One region of the Shewanella woodyi ATCC 51908 genome, then DNA from elsewhere that is predicted to be linked to it. Evidence: predicted binding sites of a transcription regulator. Region 1 holds the regulator's gene; each other region holds the start of a gene.
What was found. Region 1 encodes sigma-54, which starts transcription at its own class of promoters, with help from an activator protein. Its sites were predicted from a motif close to GTTGGCACGNNNNTNGNNT; they were not measured.

Region 2: SWOO_RS08075 (flagellar assembly protein T N-terminal domain-containing protein) is a predicted target of sigma-54. The motif match lies at 2,445-2,463, and genes of this name have one in related genera.
Region 3: flgA (flagellar basal body P-ring formation chaperone FlgA) is a predicted target of sigma-54. The motif match lies at 1,944-1,962, and genes of this name have one in related genera.
Region 4: SWOO_RS04990 (P-II family nitrogen regulator) is a predicted target of sigma-54. The motif match lies at 2,135-2,153, and genes of this name have one in related genera.

Annotation. Positions count from the first base shown of each region.
Region 1 is NC_010506.1:5,139,946-5,144,223, forward strand. Features, by position in the region: gene lptA (lipopolysaccharide transport periplasmic protein LptA) at 1-458, shown strand, start outside; gene lptB (LPS export ABC transporter ATP-binding protein) at 455-1,186, shown strand; gene SWOO_RS21745 (RNA polymerase factor sigma-54) at 1,338-2,819, shown strand; gene hpf (ribosome hibernation promoting factor) at 3,028-3,315, shown strand; gene ptsN (PTS IIA-like nitrogen regulatory protein PtsN) at 3,318-3,761, shown strand; gene rapZ (RNase adapter RapZ) at 3,758-4,278, shown strand, end outside.
Region 2 is NC_010506.1:1,978,927-1,983,204, reverse strand. Features, by position in the region: gene SWOO_RS08080 (GSCFA domain-containing protein) at 529-2,301, shown strand; gene SWOO_RS08075 (flagellar assembly protein T N-terminal domain-containing protein) at 2,559-3,725, shown strand; tRNA gene SWOO_RS08070 (tRNA-Arg) at 3,817-3,892, shown strand.
Region 3 is NC_010506.1:1,984,375-1,988,652, forward strand. Features, by position in the region: gene SWOO_RS08095 (flagella synthesis protein FlgN) at 260-685, opposite strand; gene flgM (flagellar biosynthesis anti-sigma factor FlgM) at 691-1,017, opposite strand; gene flgA (flagellar basal body P-ring formation chaperone FlgA) at 1,102-1,809, opposite strand; gene SWOO_RS08110 (chemotaxis protein CheV) at 2,021-2,944, shown strand; gene SWOO_RS08115 (CheR family methyltransferase) at 3,068-3,901, shown strand; gene flgB (flagellar basal body rod protein FlgB) at 4,176-4,278, shown strand, end outside.
Region 4 is NC_010506.1:1,288,067-1,292,344, forward strand. Features, by position in the region: gene SWOO_RS04980 (hypothetical protein) at 122-562, shown strand; gene SWOO_RS04985 (isochorismatase family protein) at 1,393-1,935, opposite strand; gene SWOO_RS04990 (P-II family nitrogen regulator) at 2,200-2,538, shown strand; gene SWOO_RS04995 (ammonium transporter) at 2,550-3,800, shown strand; gene SWOO_RS05000 (DsbA family protein) at 4,064-4,278, shown strand, end outside.

The DNA.
Region 1 (4,278 bases):
AGATCATCTTTAATGGCCCAGTTGAAGTCGTTCAGGGCTCAGTTAAAATCAATGCCGATAAGCTTAGAGCCTTTACCAAAGAGGGGTCTAACGGACGTATCTTAGTCGCTACGGGGAATCCAGCAACTTACTCACAGATAATGGAAGATGGCCGTCCAGCCAACGCCAGCGCAAAAGAGATCCGCTACGAGTTATCAAAACGCACTCTTATTCTGAAGGGTAATGCGACGCTTGAGCAAGATGGTAGCCAAGTTACAGGTAATCAGATTCAATATAACATTGAAAAGCAGCAGCTTATTGCTGAAAGTACAGGTAGCGAAAGGGTCATCACCATTATCCAACCTGAAAATTACCAGGATGAGTCTAAGCCTAAAACAGATAGCAACAAAGAGACTCAACCTGAAACAAAGCCAGAGATACCTGTAGAACCTGCAGTTAACGCTCAGGAGATCGAATGAGTTCTTTGACGTTAAAGGCTGTAAACCTAGCCAAAAGTTATAAAAGTCGCGCCGTAGTACAGGACGTGAGCCTCAGTGTAAAAACAGGTCAGATTGTTGGCTTACTCGGCCCCAATGGTGCAGGAAAAACCACCACCTTTTATATGGTCGTGGGCTTAGTACAAAGTGATAAAGGTCGTATCTTTATCGATAGTGACGATCTCACATTAGATCCCATGCATCTACGCGCCCGTAAAGGGATAGGTTACCTGCCCCAAGAGGCCAGTATCTTCAGAAAGCTCTCAGTGCGCGATAATATTATGGCCGTTCTCCAGACCCGTGATGAGCTAGATAAAAATGCTCGTGAGGAGCAGCTTGAACATCTGCTGGAGGAGTTCCACATTACCCATATCAGAGATAGCCAAGGGATGTCGCTGTCAGGTGGTGAGCGTAGACGTGTTGAGATAGCTAGAGCACTGGCTGCAAACCCTAAATTTATCCTGCTTGATGAGCCCTTTGCAGGTGTCGATCCTATCTCGGTTATCGACATCAAAAAGATCATTTTACAGCTCAAAAGTCGTGGTCTTGGTGTCTTGATCACTGACCATAACGTGCGGGAAACATTGGATGTTTGTGAGCATGCCTATATTGTAAGTCATGGAAACTTAATCGCTGAAGGTACACCCGCTGAAATCTTAGACAATCAGCAAGTGCGAGCTGTGTACTTAGGTGAACAATTCAAGCTATAGTTAATCTAGAGGAGCAGTTCTCCTCTAATTTAGAAATTCTACAGCATCGTTATGATTCATTCTTATGAAGTCAATTGAGGGAGCAAAGACTCCCCAAATAGCTCCAACAGGCTTTCTCATTTTATAAGTACAAAGTAGGGAATAGCAGTACATGAAAGCGTCACTCCAGCTCAAAATGGGTCAGCACTTAACCATGACTCCCCAGCTTCAACAGGCGATACGTCTGCTGCAGCTGTCGTCACTGGAACTGCAACAGGAGATCCAACAAGCATTAGATTCCAATCCATTACTGGAGTTGGACGAAGAGCAAGTTGATGCTAACGCTGACAATAGCGATGTCAAAAACAACAGCGAAACAGACTTCAGTGCTTCTGTCGAGAAAGAGGCCGATAAAGACAGCTCGTCACTAGAAACATCCGACGCACTGAATCAAGATTCCATGCCTGAAGACCTTCCTGTCGACACCACTTGGGATGAGGTCTACACCGCAACACCAAACTCAAGCTCTGGCGCGATGCGAGATGATGACCTTCCCTTCCAAGGCGAAACCTGTGAAGGTCTATATGAGCACCTAGAGTGGCAAAAAAACTTAACCCCATTTTCTGATAATGACTTAGCCATCGCGACAGCCATTATTGATGCGATCGATGAGCGTGGCTACCTCACGCAAAGTACCGATGATATCTTAGAAGCCATGGGCGATCCTGAGATAGAGCTCGATGAAGTTGAAGCGGTGCTTAAGCGTGTTCAGCACTTTGATCCTATCGGTGTTGCAGCCCGTGACCTCAGTGAATGCCTGTTTATACAGCTAGCTCAATATGCCAACACAACACCTCATATCGACAATGCCCGATTACTGATTAAAGAGCACCTTGATCTAATTGCAGGCCGTGACTTCCGCCTCTTAATGCGTAAAACCAAACTTAAAGAGGATGATTTAAGGCAAGCCATTGAACTGATTCAAACCCTAAATCCACGTCCTGGACTGGCCATCAACCCAAGTCGGGATGAGTATGTTATTCCAGATGTCACTGTGATTAAAAAGAAAGGGCGCTGGATTGTTGAACTCAACCCAGACTACATGCCAAAAATTAATGTGAATCAGCATTACGCTTCCATGGCTCGCAGCACGAAAAACCAAGCTGACAGTCAATTTATCCGTGGGCATTTGCAGGAAGCTAAGTGGTTTATCAAGAGCTTAGAGAGTCGTAACGATACTCTTTTAAAGGTCTCAAATTGCATCGTCAAGTTTCAACAAGGCTTCTTCGAATATGGTGAAGAGGCGATGAAACCTATGGTGCTAAATGACATAGCTGAAGAAGTTGAGATGCATGAATCGACCATCTCCCGTGTCACAACCCAAAAATATATGCATACCCCAAGAGGCATATTTGAGCTGAAATATTTCTTCTCCAGCCATGTGGGTACCGACGATGGCGGTGAGTGTTCATCAACAGCTATCCGCGCCTTCATTAAAAAGTTAGTGGCGGCAGAGAACCAACAAAAGCCTCTCAGTGATAGCAAGATGGCCCTTCTTCTTGCAGAGCAGGGCATTAAGGTGGCGAGACGAACCATAGCCAAGTACCGTGAGGCCATGTTGATCCCGCCATCGAATCAAAGAAAGAGTTTATAAGATATTTGAAAAGTGAATATATTGAGGTTGGTCATTGTGACGTAAAGTCTGTAAGTTCACGACATGCTAGATCCTGAATATAGAAGTGAGCTGGATATATATCCACACAGGATGCGGTGTTTCGAAGTAGCTTGAATATTTAAATGCAGTGTAAACCTCAAATCAGCGAGCGCGTTTTTAACACAAACGAATCTGAAGGAGTATCTCTATGCAAATAAACGTAACAGGTCATCACATCGAAATTACCACATCGCTACGCCAATATATTGAAGAAAAGTTTTCAAAGCTTGAACGACATTTCGATCAGATCAATAATGTGCACGTTATTTTGAATGTTCAAAAAATGCAGCAGAAAGCAGAAGCCAAACTCCATCTTGCTGGAGGTGAGGTTTTCGCCGCGTCACAACATGCGGATATGTATGCAGCAATAGACTCCCTGATTGACAAGCTCGACCGTCAGGTAATTAAACATAAAGAGAAGCAAACAAAACACTAACGATGGAATTAAGCACCATCCTGCAGCCGGAGTGCACAACTTGCGCCACTCCGGGCAGTAAGAAAAAGGTACTGGAACTTATCAGCGATCTTGCCGCTGTCCAGTACCCAAGCCTTTCCTCTCAAGAGATTTTTGAAAGTCTTTTAGCTAGAGAGAAAATGGGCAGCACAGGTATAGGTAACGGTATAGCGATTCCACATGGAAGGTTAACCAATATTAGTCAGCCCGTTGCGGTACTCATTAAGTGCGAAGAGCCTATCTCTTTCGACTCAATTGATAAACAGCCGGTCGATATACTATTTGCACTATTAGTTCCAGCTGATCAATGTGAACAGCACTTAAGCACCCTGTCGGCGATGGCAGAGAAGCTTAATGACAAGCTAATTTTAAAGCAGTTACGAAAAACACAAGACGAGTCAGAACTTTATCAGGTGATCACCCAATGAAACTGGTTATGGTATCCGGTCGTTCCGGATCAGGAAAATCTGTCGCCCTCAGGGTTTTAGAGGATCTCGGATACTATTGTGTCGACAATCTTCCTCTGCCTCTTATGGATACGCTATTGGAACAACTCAAAGATAGCACAGAGCTTGTTGCTATCAGTGTTGATGTCCGTAATATGCATGAGACAGAACTAGATAAACAGCTTTCAAACCTACCTGAAGGGACTGAGCTACTAAGCTTTTTCCTAAATTCAAGCGACGAAGTTCTCCTCAAGCGTTACAGCGAAACCCGTCGTCTCCACCCTCTTTCGAGAAGTAAAACTTCACTTAAAGAAGCGATAGATCATGAGCGGATACTGCTAGAGCCAGTCTCTAAACTCGTTGATCACTATATCGACACCTCTAATCTCAATATTTACGATCTTAGTAATCAGGTCAGAGAGATATTATTAGGTAGTGTAGATAAAGAGCTAGTCATTAACTTCGAATCTTTCGGTTTCAAACATGGCATGCCAGCAGA
Region 2 (4,278 bases), 2.8 Mb from region 1:
ACTGACAAGCTCACTTAATAATCTTATACCCAAACGACTTCAAGATGCAGAGTTCAGCATGTCGAGAAGTGACAGAGTTCAAGGCATGAAATAGTAGGACTAGTTGTTCTAATTCAATATTTCATAACACAGAAAAATGTTGCTTCCCGCCTTGCCCTTCGGGAGTTCCCGTAGAATTCCTGCACTGCGTTAGTGATATCAACAAGGGAGTAACCATTATCCTCAATCACTGCCTTGTTCAGCTATCCTACGGGAGCTCTGAAACGAGCATCTTGAGGTAGCTTGGGTATATATAGAGAAAGCAAGTATCAAGCCAAAAGGACTTTAACTACACAGTAATACACGCACTCTCTGAGCTAATACAGCTCTACTAGCCACTACATCGGCCTTTTTGCACATAACTTTAATCTATTTATCTAACGCTGCCTTAGAGGCACACTAATTGCTTTAGTCAGCAAAGAAGAACGTAAACCGCCATAACTATGGCACTTTTTCGTTTTAAGTTATTAAAGATCTGGAGCTAACATTATGCAAAAAACAGGATTTACACCTTATAGTCATCAAGGCGATAGCTCCTTTTGGCGTACTGGTGTTGCTGATATTGAACTTGGACACGAGATATTTCCCAAACTTCATAACATTCATTTAAATCAGCATACACCTAGGATCTCATCCATAGGATCCTGCTTTGCACAGCATGTTGGTAAGTGGCTAAACGCAGGTAGTTATCTATTTAATCAAAGTAAGCTTGAATCCAACCAAGTTTCCAGTTTTGCATTTGGTAACCTCTATACACCAAGGGGCTTTCTGCAATGGTTTGATATTGAGGACAGGGGCAGCCAACTTGATATTAATTGCGCTACTTATTGTAAGGACAACAGGTATTACGATCTATTAAGGCCCAACTTTAATCCTGCAGGTTTTGACTCACTAGCTGATTTAGTGACAGCTCGCAGCGAGGCCTCGGCAGAAATGCGCGCAACAATCACAACCACAGATGTACTGGTTTTTACCTTAGGGTTGACTGAGGCCTGGAGAGATAATGAAGATGTATTCTATCCCAGTTGCCCAGGGATCATCTCTGGCAAATTTGATGATTCTATTTATCAGTTCCATAACTTCAGTTATGAAGAGTTATGTGCAGATCTTAAAGCGATTTCTGCAAGACTCAAATCCATCAACCCGACGATTCAGATCATTTTAACGGTATCACCAGTACCTTTAACAGCTACCATGACTGACAAACATATCTTAGTTGCCAATCAAGGTTCAAAATCATTATTGCGGACCGTTGCAGGCTTCATGAGCGATCATTATTCCGAATTTTCTTACTTCCCCTCATACGAACTAATAACCGTTCCCAATGCTGGCGACTTTAGATTTGAGAGCAACCTAAGATCTGTCACTCCACAAGCTGTCAACTATGTTATGCAGCATTTCAAAACTGTGATTGATAAACAGAGTTCCCCTAAAACAGTTCATGATGAAACAGCTCAAACCACTATAGAGCAGCCGGATACTAATGAAGTCGTTTGCGAAGATGAGTTACTCGAAGCCACAAAAAAACTTCAAGAGAGCCAACAACAAACTCAAAAGGTGAACCTCACCCTTTTTGGTGACAGCCATATGGGTAAACTATCACGCTCACTAAACCAAATGGATATCCCCCATTGTGGCGGTATGGTTATGAACGGTTCAGGCTTCTCACAAAAGAAGTTTGCCATGTGTGATGCCGAGTATTTTGTTCCCCTCGAGAGCGCCATTTCGAGGAAGCTTTGGTCTGAGATACTAGTAAACTTAAATACTCATCAGCAAGATAAAACCTTAGCGAATTCCACCATCATCACTAACCTAGGAATGCAGACACATCAGAATATCTCACGATTTTCCAAATGGTTAGAGCAAACCTACCCAGAAGGCGTTGATGAAATCACTACAAAAGAGTTTGTCGACTATTTTAATGATGATCTCACCGATCAACTCTCTATCTTGTTGAAGCTTCACAATCAGGGACACACAGTGATAGTGGTATCCGATCCACCATTTTGTCAGTACTTTAAAGAGTCTAAATCGATGACAAACCTCATCTACTCATATTTCTATGCAGTGGAATATGTATGGAGTCAATTTGGTCTTACCTTCTTTAATGCAGCGACGACATTCGATCAAGAGGTCACAGATCCTGAAACTTATCTGTCCGAGATACAATACGCTGACGGTAATCATGATTGGATCCACGGCAATGATAAATACTACAGCTGGCTCGCAAACAAACTCATCCCATTAATCCAACAAAAATAACTCCAGAACGGAGAGTCATCTCGCGCTAACCTGATGGTTATGGGCTAAGCCCATAACCACGATTTATCAAAACATTCAAACTAAGCATGACCAATATAGACTTACCCTGCAGCTAAAACACTAATAAGCTCTGCTATTAAGATAGAGGCATGATAATTGCTTTACCATAAACATATGGCTGACAGTCGCTGTTACTGTCATTTTTATGTCGATAGCGCCACTCATCACTGATATCGACGGCAATAGATGGATATAAAATGAAATTTGTAACCTTGCTTCTGCTTACCTTAATATCGCTCTACTCCCACTTAGCTGTGGCTGCTTGGGTCGTCGTCAAAGGGGAGTCTAATATTGTTGATGGCAATGTCACCAAAGCTCGCGAAGATGCCATTCATCAAGCCCTAACCTATGCCACACTTCAAAATGGCGCCAGCTTTACCAGTACTCAAACGGTTAATAATGGTCAATTAACCCAAGACAGTTTTTCACTACAAAAACAGTCCCAAGCCGCTAAAGTTGAGCTTATCAACGAGCTAATAGAGGGCAATAAACTCACTGTCATGGTAAAAGTTGATGTTATCGGAGCCAGCGCTCACCAAGCCCAATGTGACAGCCAGTCACTAAAAGCGGCAATATTAGTGCCCCAGTCGATGATAAGAGACAGAGCACAACTGCGTTACGGCAATATCGGCGCCTTTGAAAAAGCCCTCTCTGTTCGCATTGGTAATGCACTAACCCAGTCCTCAAATAGCAGTTTCTCCCATATTCACGCCAATGAGCGACTCGATATAGAACAAGCCTTAGTGGATATCAGAGGTTACAGACTACCTAGCTGGCTCAGCGAAATAACCGACAGCCAATATGTGCTGCTTCCAGAGATCATCGATATCTCCACCAACCCTGCCGAGAGCAACATGTTAGGACTCTGGAGCAGCGATCCCATTCGCCAATTTCAACTCAGGCTCTCCCTTTACCACGGGATCAGTGGCGAGCAGATCTGGAGTCAAGATTTCACCTCATCGGCGCCCTGGGAGTTTGAACGTCAGGAGACAGTTCCCTCGAATCAAAATCGATTCTGGAACTCAGCCTACGGAAAAGATATCGACAAGGTGCTAGCCCAAGCAGTACAAGAGATTGATACCAGTTTAACCTGCCGCCCCATTCTTGGTCAGGTGGTCGCTAAGCAACATGACAGAGTGATCATTAATCTAGGTCGCCGCCATGGGATCCGCGTCGGAGACACGTTCCAGCTAGTCCTTCAAGAAAACATGCCTGATCGTTTTGACAAGATGCGCGCCGTAGCCAGTGAGAGTAAAGCGACCATTAAGATAGACCAAGTCACTCAAGACACTGCCACAGCAATGTTAGTGAACCAAAAAGCCGCCTACAATGTGCAGATTAACGACATCGCGATAAAGATGTGAGCTATGAAGAGTATAAGAAATAAGCAACTAAATTAATTAGCTTTTCATCCCCTCTTTTCATTAGGGAGAAAACCAGTATAATCACTCCCGTCTCCCTATAGCTCAACAGGATAGAGCAGTCGCCTCCTAAGCGATCGATCGGGGTTCGAGTCCCTGTGGGGAGACCAAACTTTTCCAAGTGCCGACTGGTACTTGATGGGCAGTTCCATCTTAGTTAGCTCTGATACATCAACTTTCATTGTTATCTGTTTCGTTTTTTCAGTTCAACTAAGTTCAGCGTTATCTATTGCTTGCCGCAGGCTGATGTGAAGCTACTTCTGTGACACGCAACAAGTACGTCCCTGTAAGCTCGACGACAGCATCCATGCTGTCAACGGCCACAGCCGCATCTGCACCTTTATCTGAAACAAGTTCGTCTCTTCGATTTTGATAAAGGGGTCGGAGCAAATTAGGGCTTTCGGATTAACTCAGATGCTTATCCTCATCTGAATTTCGAAATTAATGAGAGCTGTTGTATCTACTTTTTACACGAACACTGACACAATCTGTAACC
Region 3 (4,278 bases), 2.8 Mb from region 1:
TAAGAAGTTGAGGATTATCCCTCAACTTTTTAATGTCCTATTTCTATCATGATTATTTTAATTCCCCTAGCAGAACAGATAGCTTCCTTTTATTGGGCACTCTTATTGCACCCTAACGATTGAATTCTAGTGTTAGAGTCATTAACGATGAGGGGGAGGGAGCTGTACTGATTAGCTGATAAAGGTACGGATACAATTGTGCTGTGAACTGAGGGAGCTGGGGGCAAGTTTAGAGGCGATTAGCAGACTTAGCTGCTGATTAAGCTTTTAAGTTATTTCCTAAGGTCGATATTGTCGATGTCTTACCTTTGCCATTGTAAGTGAGGCTTGATGCATTTCTACTGGCCTGAAGAGCTTGGGCGAAACGATTGACACTGGCCAAGTTGAGCTCAATTAAGCTGGCATTTTCCATATTAAGCTGCTGACATTCTGCAAGCTGCTCTTTGGCAATCTTCACTTGATTGACGAGAGCTGGCTCAGTAGAAAGCGCTGCTATGTCGGGTTGAGCGGATAAAACACCATCATTGGCCTTTAAGGCGTCAAGTAACTTAGCTTTGCTGGAAGCCAGTGTAAGTAAAAGCTCGGCATCTTGATCAATCAATGCGCTCTTTTCTTCAGATATTGTTACTTTCAGCTCTTGTAATAGCTGATGTTGCTTTTCAATGATGCTGGATAATTGGCTCATACAGACTAATTGAGATCCTTGAGTTCATTTTCAAACATAGCGATGTTGCTAGCAAGCTTTTCAGGATCGACTTTATAGCGTCCCTCAGCGATCGCAAGTTTAATTTCAGCAACTTTCTGCTTATTCACTTCAGGAATGTCACTCAACTTTGCTTGGATGCTCTGCAGTTGTTGAGCTTGAGAAGTGATCGACACTGAGTCACTTTTAGGAGGCGTGCTAATTGAACTAGCATTATTACCAGCTTGACTCGTTTGAGTGTTGGTTTTGTTCGCTGATGCCTTGTTTACATGGGCGTTAGCAGCGGAGTTTACTTGTTTAATATCAATAGCCATCATCAGGCTCCAGCAGTAAAAAAAAGAAGAACATACTCGTGTATCGGCAAGGATAAGTAGAGCTTTAGTATATTTTTACGTTTTTTACATTCTAACTTCAACTTCACCTACACCCGTGACGGTAGCATGCAGACTTTTATTGGAATGTGTATTCTTAATTCGGATTCTATCACCTAAATTTCCATCTCGCAGCGCTTCACCGACAGTTTTTATCACGACATTTGCCGAACGGGCGTATATTGAGACAGTATCGCCTTTACACACAAAGCAAAGATTACTACTAAATATAGGTTGATTAGGGGGAATTCGCCTCTTAACTCGAGTGCCGACGACCTGCTTAATGTCGTCAAATTGCTGACCTCTGAGGTTTGTTCTATCAACGTACTCGATTATGACATCATCGTTGGAAAGTAAGTCACCTGGGCCTAATGTCTCTCTTGCAACGACAACTGGATAGAGTATGTCTACGCGCACTGAGAGAAAAATTTGCCAAGGGTAATCCAGTTGTGGGCTATCACAACTTATTTTTACCGTATTGGTTCGTTTAATGGCTCTATTTGTCGCAAGCTCTGCCTTTACGGGGGGGAAGCATGCTGGTGGTGTAATTCGCGTATCTAGGCTTTGAGGGGTGATCTTTACTTTAGCGTCACCTGAGACATCTATTTTTTTTTCTATGGTCTCTATAGCTAAATTTGATATGGTCGATAAAGAGGGCACACTAGCCTGAGTAGCACTTAAGGCGTGTGTCGAGAATAATAATGTGAATAAAATGAGTACATTTTTTACTTTCATAATGAATAGACTAGCTTGAATCGCTAGATTACACCTATACTTTCGTAAAGAACGTGATTTTGCACTTCTCAAATCTAAGAGAAGGAGTCATAAACTTGACTAATTCATGTTCTGGTTGTGAGATATATCTATTCAAGCAATTAATATGCCTATACTCAGTTAAGTTATGAAATGTAGGTCAGCATCCTAAAGACGACAAGGCAAGCGTATTATGTCAAGTATTCTTGAGTCAGTTAACAAACGAACCCAGCTAGTTGGGGCGAACCGTTTAGAGCTTTTACTTTTTAAGCTTAACGGCCGTCAAAGGTTCGGAATCAACGTGTTCAAAGTTAAGGAGGTACTACAATGCCCACCCTTAACCAGTTTGCCTAAATTAAGTTCCTTTGTTAAAGGGGTTGCACACATTCGTGGTGCGACGATATCTGTGATTGATCTCAGTGCGGCAACAGGTGGCCGTCCAATTGAGGATATCGACGGTTGTTTTATCATTATTTCTGAATACAACCGAAGTATTCAGGGATTTTTGGTAAAGTCAGTAGAGCGGATAATTAATATGAATTGGGAGGCGATTATGCCGCCTCCACAGGGGTCTGGACGCTACTCTTATCTGACTGCTGTGACTGAGATAGAGGGTGAGTTAGTTGAGATCCTTGATGTCGAGAAAATTCTTGATGAGATATCTCCAGTTAAAACTGAAATTAGCCAAGAGTTAAGTGAGCAGCTAACCATAGATGAAGATGATAATTTTCATATCATGGTTATCGATGATTCTGCAGTGGCAAGAAAGCAGATCATTCGTGCTCTTGAAGCATTGGGATTGCAGATCGATACGGCCATTGACGGTAAAGATGCATTAAATAAACTCACCAAAATGGCTGAAGAGATGGATAATGTCTCCAAGGAGATCCCGCTTATTATCTCAGATATCGAAATGCCAGAGATGGACGGCTATACGCTAACAGCAGAGATTAGAGATAATCCAAAGCTGAAAGATATTAAAATTGTGCTGCACACCTCCTTAAGTGGAGTATTTAATCAGGCCATGGTGGAGAAAGTTGGGGCGAATGACTTTATTGCTAAATTTAATCCCGATGAGCTTGCTGCGGCAGTGAATAAGCATTTGAGTCTAGAATGATAGAAGATTGAGGGCTGCGGTTTTTATATTATGCTTGTTTCTTTATACTTGCTAATGTATAACCCAGCGCTCTATACAATATGATGTTGTTATAGCCTGTTTTACTGATATTAGGATATCTAGGTGCCAAATAAATCACTTGCTGAAGCTGAATACACACAATTTAGATTATTTCTGGAACAACACAGTGGTATTGTGCTGGGTGATAATAAGCAGTATTTAGTACGCAGTCGCTTAGCACCTTTGATGGGACAGTATAATCTTCCATCCTTGTCTGAAGTGGTCAAACACTCCATGAAGCCAACTGAGCGGCAGCTGAGAGCATCTGTTATCGATGCGATGACCACGAATGAAACTTTATGGTTTAGAGATCGGTACCCCTTTGAGTTGCTATCTAATAAGTTATTGCCTGAATACAGCAAGCTTGGTAGACCACTTAAAATATGGTCGGCGGCCTGTTCCTCAGGTCAAGAACCCTATTCACTTGCCATGACTATTTTGGAGTATCAACAGAAAAAGCCAGGAACCTTGCCAGGTAATGCCTCAATTCTAGCAACGGATCTATCTCCGTCTATGCTTGAAAGGTGTAAAAATGCTGAGTATGACAATTTGGCATTAGGCAGAGGCTTGTCTGAGGAGCGTAAGCGTCAGTTTTTTACAGCGACCAATGACGGCACTATGGTGATCAAGGACAATGTTAAACGTCTAGTTAACTTTAGAGCCCATAATCTACTTGAAAGCTATACCTTGCTAGGTAAGTTTGACATTATATTTTGTCGTAATGTGCTTATCTATTTCTCTCCAGAGGCAAAGGCCAAAATCCTGCGGCAATTTGCTGCCGCTTTGAACCCGAAAGGGATACTCTTTCTTGGCGCATCTGAGTCAATTGCCGGATTAACAGAGGAGTTTGATATGATCCGCTGTAATCCAGGTATCTATTATCAAAAGAAAATCTAAATGATTATCTAACCTATCGTCTATATCGAGCTTGAAACTAAGTGCCTGTGACTTCTGCGGTTAGTTTCATACTCTGATAGAGCATTTAGCCTTATATATCCTCTGTTATCTCTTCGTTAAGCCATTCTAATTAAGCCCGTTTATTAAGCGTTTCACTCTTTTCTTACTTACCTTTAACGTGCTCAAGGTCAAACCTCCTCATATAGCTCTTGATATTGTATTTTTTGGCATGACAATTGCTTTGTTATTGACATTGAGTTTAGGAGGCAGTTTTATGGCGATTAGTTTTGATAAGGCGTTAGGAGTTCACCAATACACACTAGGGATCCGCTCCCAACGTGCAGAGGTTATCTCTTCGAACATTGCCAATGCAGATA
Region 4 (4,278 bases), 2.1 Mb from region 1:
GTATTTTAATTAGTCATATAACCTTGATTGCTTTGTCTATCGTTGACCTTTATTATCTGTGTCTCTATCGTATTATACTTGTTATCGTATGATCGTTAATTAACTCTTTTAATTATGGAAAATGATGAAAATAATAATATGGATTGCCGTTGCAGCTTTAGTTTCTGGTTGTGCTTTTGTGAACACTATTGACTCTGTTAAGCAAAAAGGAAGTAAGAGTGAAGTTTACACCTCCTCCTCAAGCCAATCGTTAGTTTCCAGCCAAGTCGGAGAGTTTCTTTCGCAATGTTATAAAACTAGCTTGGTGAAGATGGGGGGAACGACTTTAGGTGAGGTTATTCACGTTGACCAATATAAGATTGATGGTGGAACTGAATATGCAGTCAAGAAAATGTTGAATAATGGATATTCTCACCTTTTGATTGTATCGGTTGTCGCAGCCGCTGAGGATGAGAAAACCGAGATAGTAGGTTACGCTAATGACTTTACTCGTGCAGCTTCTTTTGAGCAGTTAGATGTCATTGCTAAAGGCGGAAAGCCTAAGTGTCCATATACGATATAAAACTCTCTCTGGAGGTAGCTTAAGGTCACACTTATAATCGGCTACCTTCAGCATTCAAAACTACTCAATTGTCTTCGATAAAGGGGCCGGAGCTAATAGGGGGCTGATATACTTTTTCTAATCAATTGGGTCTAACTCACTTCTGTTCAAAAATGAGTTACAGCCCAAAACCTCAATCGAAGAGATAAATACTCAGGTGTAGGTACGTCAGTGAGCTTCGATGACATGGCCGTTCTATGTCATCCTGTCACCACGGCATTTGTGAATCCATTCACATCAGATGTCATCGCAGAGACTACAGGGTTGAAAATGTTCCAGACATTTTTCTGCATTTTCTCCATCCCTAGAGGTCAGATATACTTGCAACGATATCCATATCTAAAATCAACAATAAAGGGGTCGTAGTTCATTAGCCCAAATCGAAGAGATGCTCAAGTAGGAATCTGAGTCAGGTGTGAATGCGTCTGTGGGCTTCGGTTTCAAGGATGAAACCGCAGAGCGGCCAAGGATGGCTTCACAGCGTCCCGCAGAAGTATTCATACATTCAGCATGCTGCAAGCAATAGACACCAACTTAGCTATGGTACTTAGCAAACCAACCAAACATCAAATTAGCGAAATGAACCCAATCAAAAAGAGACTTGAAGCATTGTTATCCGACAATGTGGCTCAACCTGCTGCAAGCAATTAGCTGAATTGAAGTCATGGTATCCAGCAAACCAACCAAATACCAAACCAGCCCAATGAATCCAACCTAAAAAGATACTTGAAACTTGCTATCTTGCAAGTCAGCAAACTTGTTATCAGGCAAATAAAACAACCTTTGGCTAGTTACTTTATAAATTTTAGTAACGCTTTAAACCTCTCTCCTACGGCTTCATGTTGAAGCTCAAATAGCAGTGATTCCATATTGCTTATCTGCGCGCCCTTGTGTTGCATCATCTCAATACCTAGTTGCTTATTCGCTGCGGTGCGTGAGGAGATGGCGTCGACGATAAGATGAACATCAAAGTCGTTTTCTAGAAGATCGCTGCAGGTTTGATATACGCACACATGGGACTCTATTCCGACTAGCAGTATCTGTGTACGGTTTAGCGCGGTAAGTTGATCTTTAAACTGCTCAGCTTGCCAGCCACTAAAATGCTGCTTTGCTATGGGAGAGCTTTGCTTTATCAGCTCCTGATAGAGAAGAGGGCTAGTTTGGCCCAGTTTATCGGGTAGTTGCTCTAACCATAATGTTGGAATATCAAATAGGGCGGTGCCCTTGATGAGGTTCAGTAGTGTTTGGTGTAGCTCTGCACTGCTGTCCATCACTTGAGCTAACTTTCCCTGAACGTCGACAACAACCAGTACGCACTCTTGTGGATTCAACATCTTTACACACCTCTGATGATAGTGAGTTTTATTCTACAGCTAATCATCCTATTTCCAATCAGCATTTGGTCTAACTGCTTAATGACATGAGTGCGCTAATTCCGTGCATTGAGTTTTTATGCGCACCTTAATGGTGCGCAATACACTAGGCTGGTTTTAAGGAAGATCGCTAACTCATTAAAAGTTATCAGTTTGTTAACTTGGCCTAATGCTTGAATTAGTCATTAGCAGAAGTGATTAACAATTTAAGTTAGGGAGATTGGTATGAAACTGGTCAGCGCTATCATTAAGCCGTTTAAGTTAGATGATGTCCGTGAAGCGATTGCGGGTGTCGGTATTGAGGGGATGACGGTTACAGAGGTAAAGGGTTTTGGTCGTCAAAAAGGGCACACTGAGCTATATCGTGGCGCAGAGTATCAGGTCGATTTCCTACCAAAAGTTAAACTTGAGATCGCCACGAAAGCGGAGAATCTTGAGTTGCTTATTGAGTCGATTGTGAATGCTTCTAGAACTGGAAAAATTGGTGACGGAAAGATTTTTGTGTCGGATTTAGAACAAGCCATCCGTATTCGTACGGGCGAGCTAGATAACGAAGCACTTTAAGGGGATAGATGATGGACGAGTTAGCGAAATTAGGTGTGACGGTATCTGAATTAAGGTTTGCGTTAGATACCTTCTATTTTTTGATCTCCGGTGCGCTAGTTATGTGGATGGCTGCGGGTTTTGCCATGTTAGAAGCTGGGTTGGTGAGATCGAAAAACACCACAGAGATCTTAACTAAAAACGTATGTTTGTACTCTATCTCCTGTGTGATGTTTCTGATTGTGGGTTACAACATCATGTATGTTGATAACGCTGCGGGTGGCTGGCTGCCCTCTATTAGCACCTTGATAGGTAGCCAAGAAGAGGGGGCTGATCATGCTCTTGAGTCTGATTTCTTTTTCCAGGTTGTCTTTGTTGCAACGGCAATGTCAATTGTATCTGGTGCAGTGGCTGAGCGTATGAAGCTATGGGCCTTCTTAGCGTTTTCAGTGGTGATGACTGGGTTTATCTATCCAGTAGAAGGCTATTGGACATGGGGTGAAGGTTTTCTCTACAAGGCTGGGTTTGTTGATTTTGCTGGTAGCGGTATTGTTCATATGGCCGGTGCGGCGGCAGCGATTGCAGGGGTTCTTTTACTTGGTGCGCGTAAGGGGAAATATGGCCCTAATGGACAAGTTAATCCCATTCCTGGTTCTAACTTGCCTATGGCAACCTTAGGTATGTTTATTTTATGGATGGGATGGTTCGGCTTTAATGGTGGTTCGCAGTTATTAGTTTCAGATGCGGAGAACGCAACTGCCGTGGCTAAAATCTTCCTTAACACTAACTCGGCAGCGGCCTTTGGTGCGGTCTCTGCTTTGGTGGTATGTAGAATGGTGTGGGGCAAGGCGGATCTGACCATGATCTTAAATGGTGCGTTAGCAGGACTTGTTGCTATCACTGCCGATCCTCTTTCCCCCTCTATCGCCTTTGCCGGTGTGATAGGTTTAGTGGCTGGTGGTGTGGTTATTTTCTCTATTGTGGCATTGGATAGACTTAGAATTGATGATCCAGTAGGTGCGATATCTGTACATGGTGTTGCTGGGTTCTTAGGCTTGATGTTAGTGCCGTTATCAAATGCAGATGCTACAGTGTTAGGTCAGCTTTATGGTGCAGGTGTTATCTTTGCTTGGGTATTTAGCGCTTCACTTGCTGTTTGGTATGCCCTGAAGTTGAGCATGGGGATCCGAGTGAGTGAAGAGGAGGAGTATAAAGGAATGGATGCCTCTGACTGTGGTATCGATGCCTATCCTGAGTTTGTCTCGATTAAGAGCGCTCGTTAAGTTTAACACCTCTTTTTAAATGCAAGGTTTCAATGCCAGCCTTCAAGGCTGGCTTTTTTGTTTCTGACTCTGTGAACTCTTTAAAGTGGATGGCTATCAAATTGGGGCTGAATCCACTAAGTTAAGTTTGAGCTCACCATAAAGGAGGCATAGCAATCATATCGGTCATAAAATCTTATCTTATCTCTTACCTTGCACGTGGGATCAGCAGTGAATGCTGGCTAAGCGTTAAGAGGACTCTCCATGAGGTCAAGCGCCGCTTATTGAAGCGAGAGCATAGGTTTGAGATCTTTATTGATATTCAAGACCCATACTCCTATCTGCTCCTACAGGCACTGGTTGAATTTAGAACCCACTACTTTAGCCATCTTAAATCAGTATTTCATTTTTACCCTGTGAATAGCCGTGATATCGAAGCATTCCCTGAGTTAGTGCTTTGGAAGGCTAACGCTTTTGATGATGCCTGCTATTTGGCAGA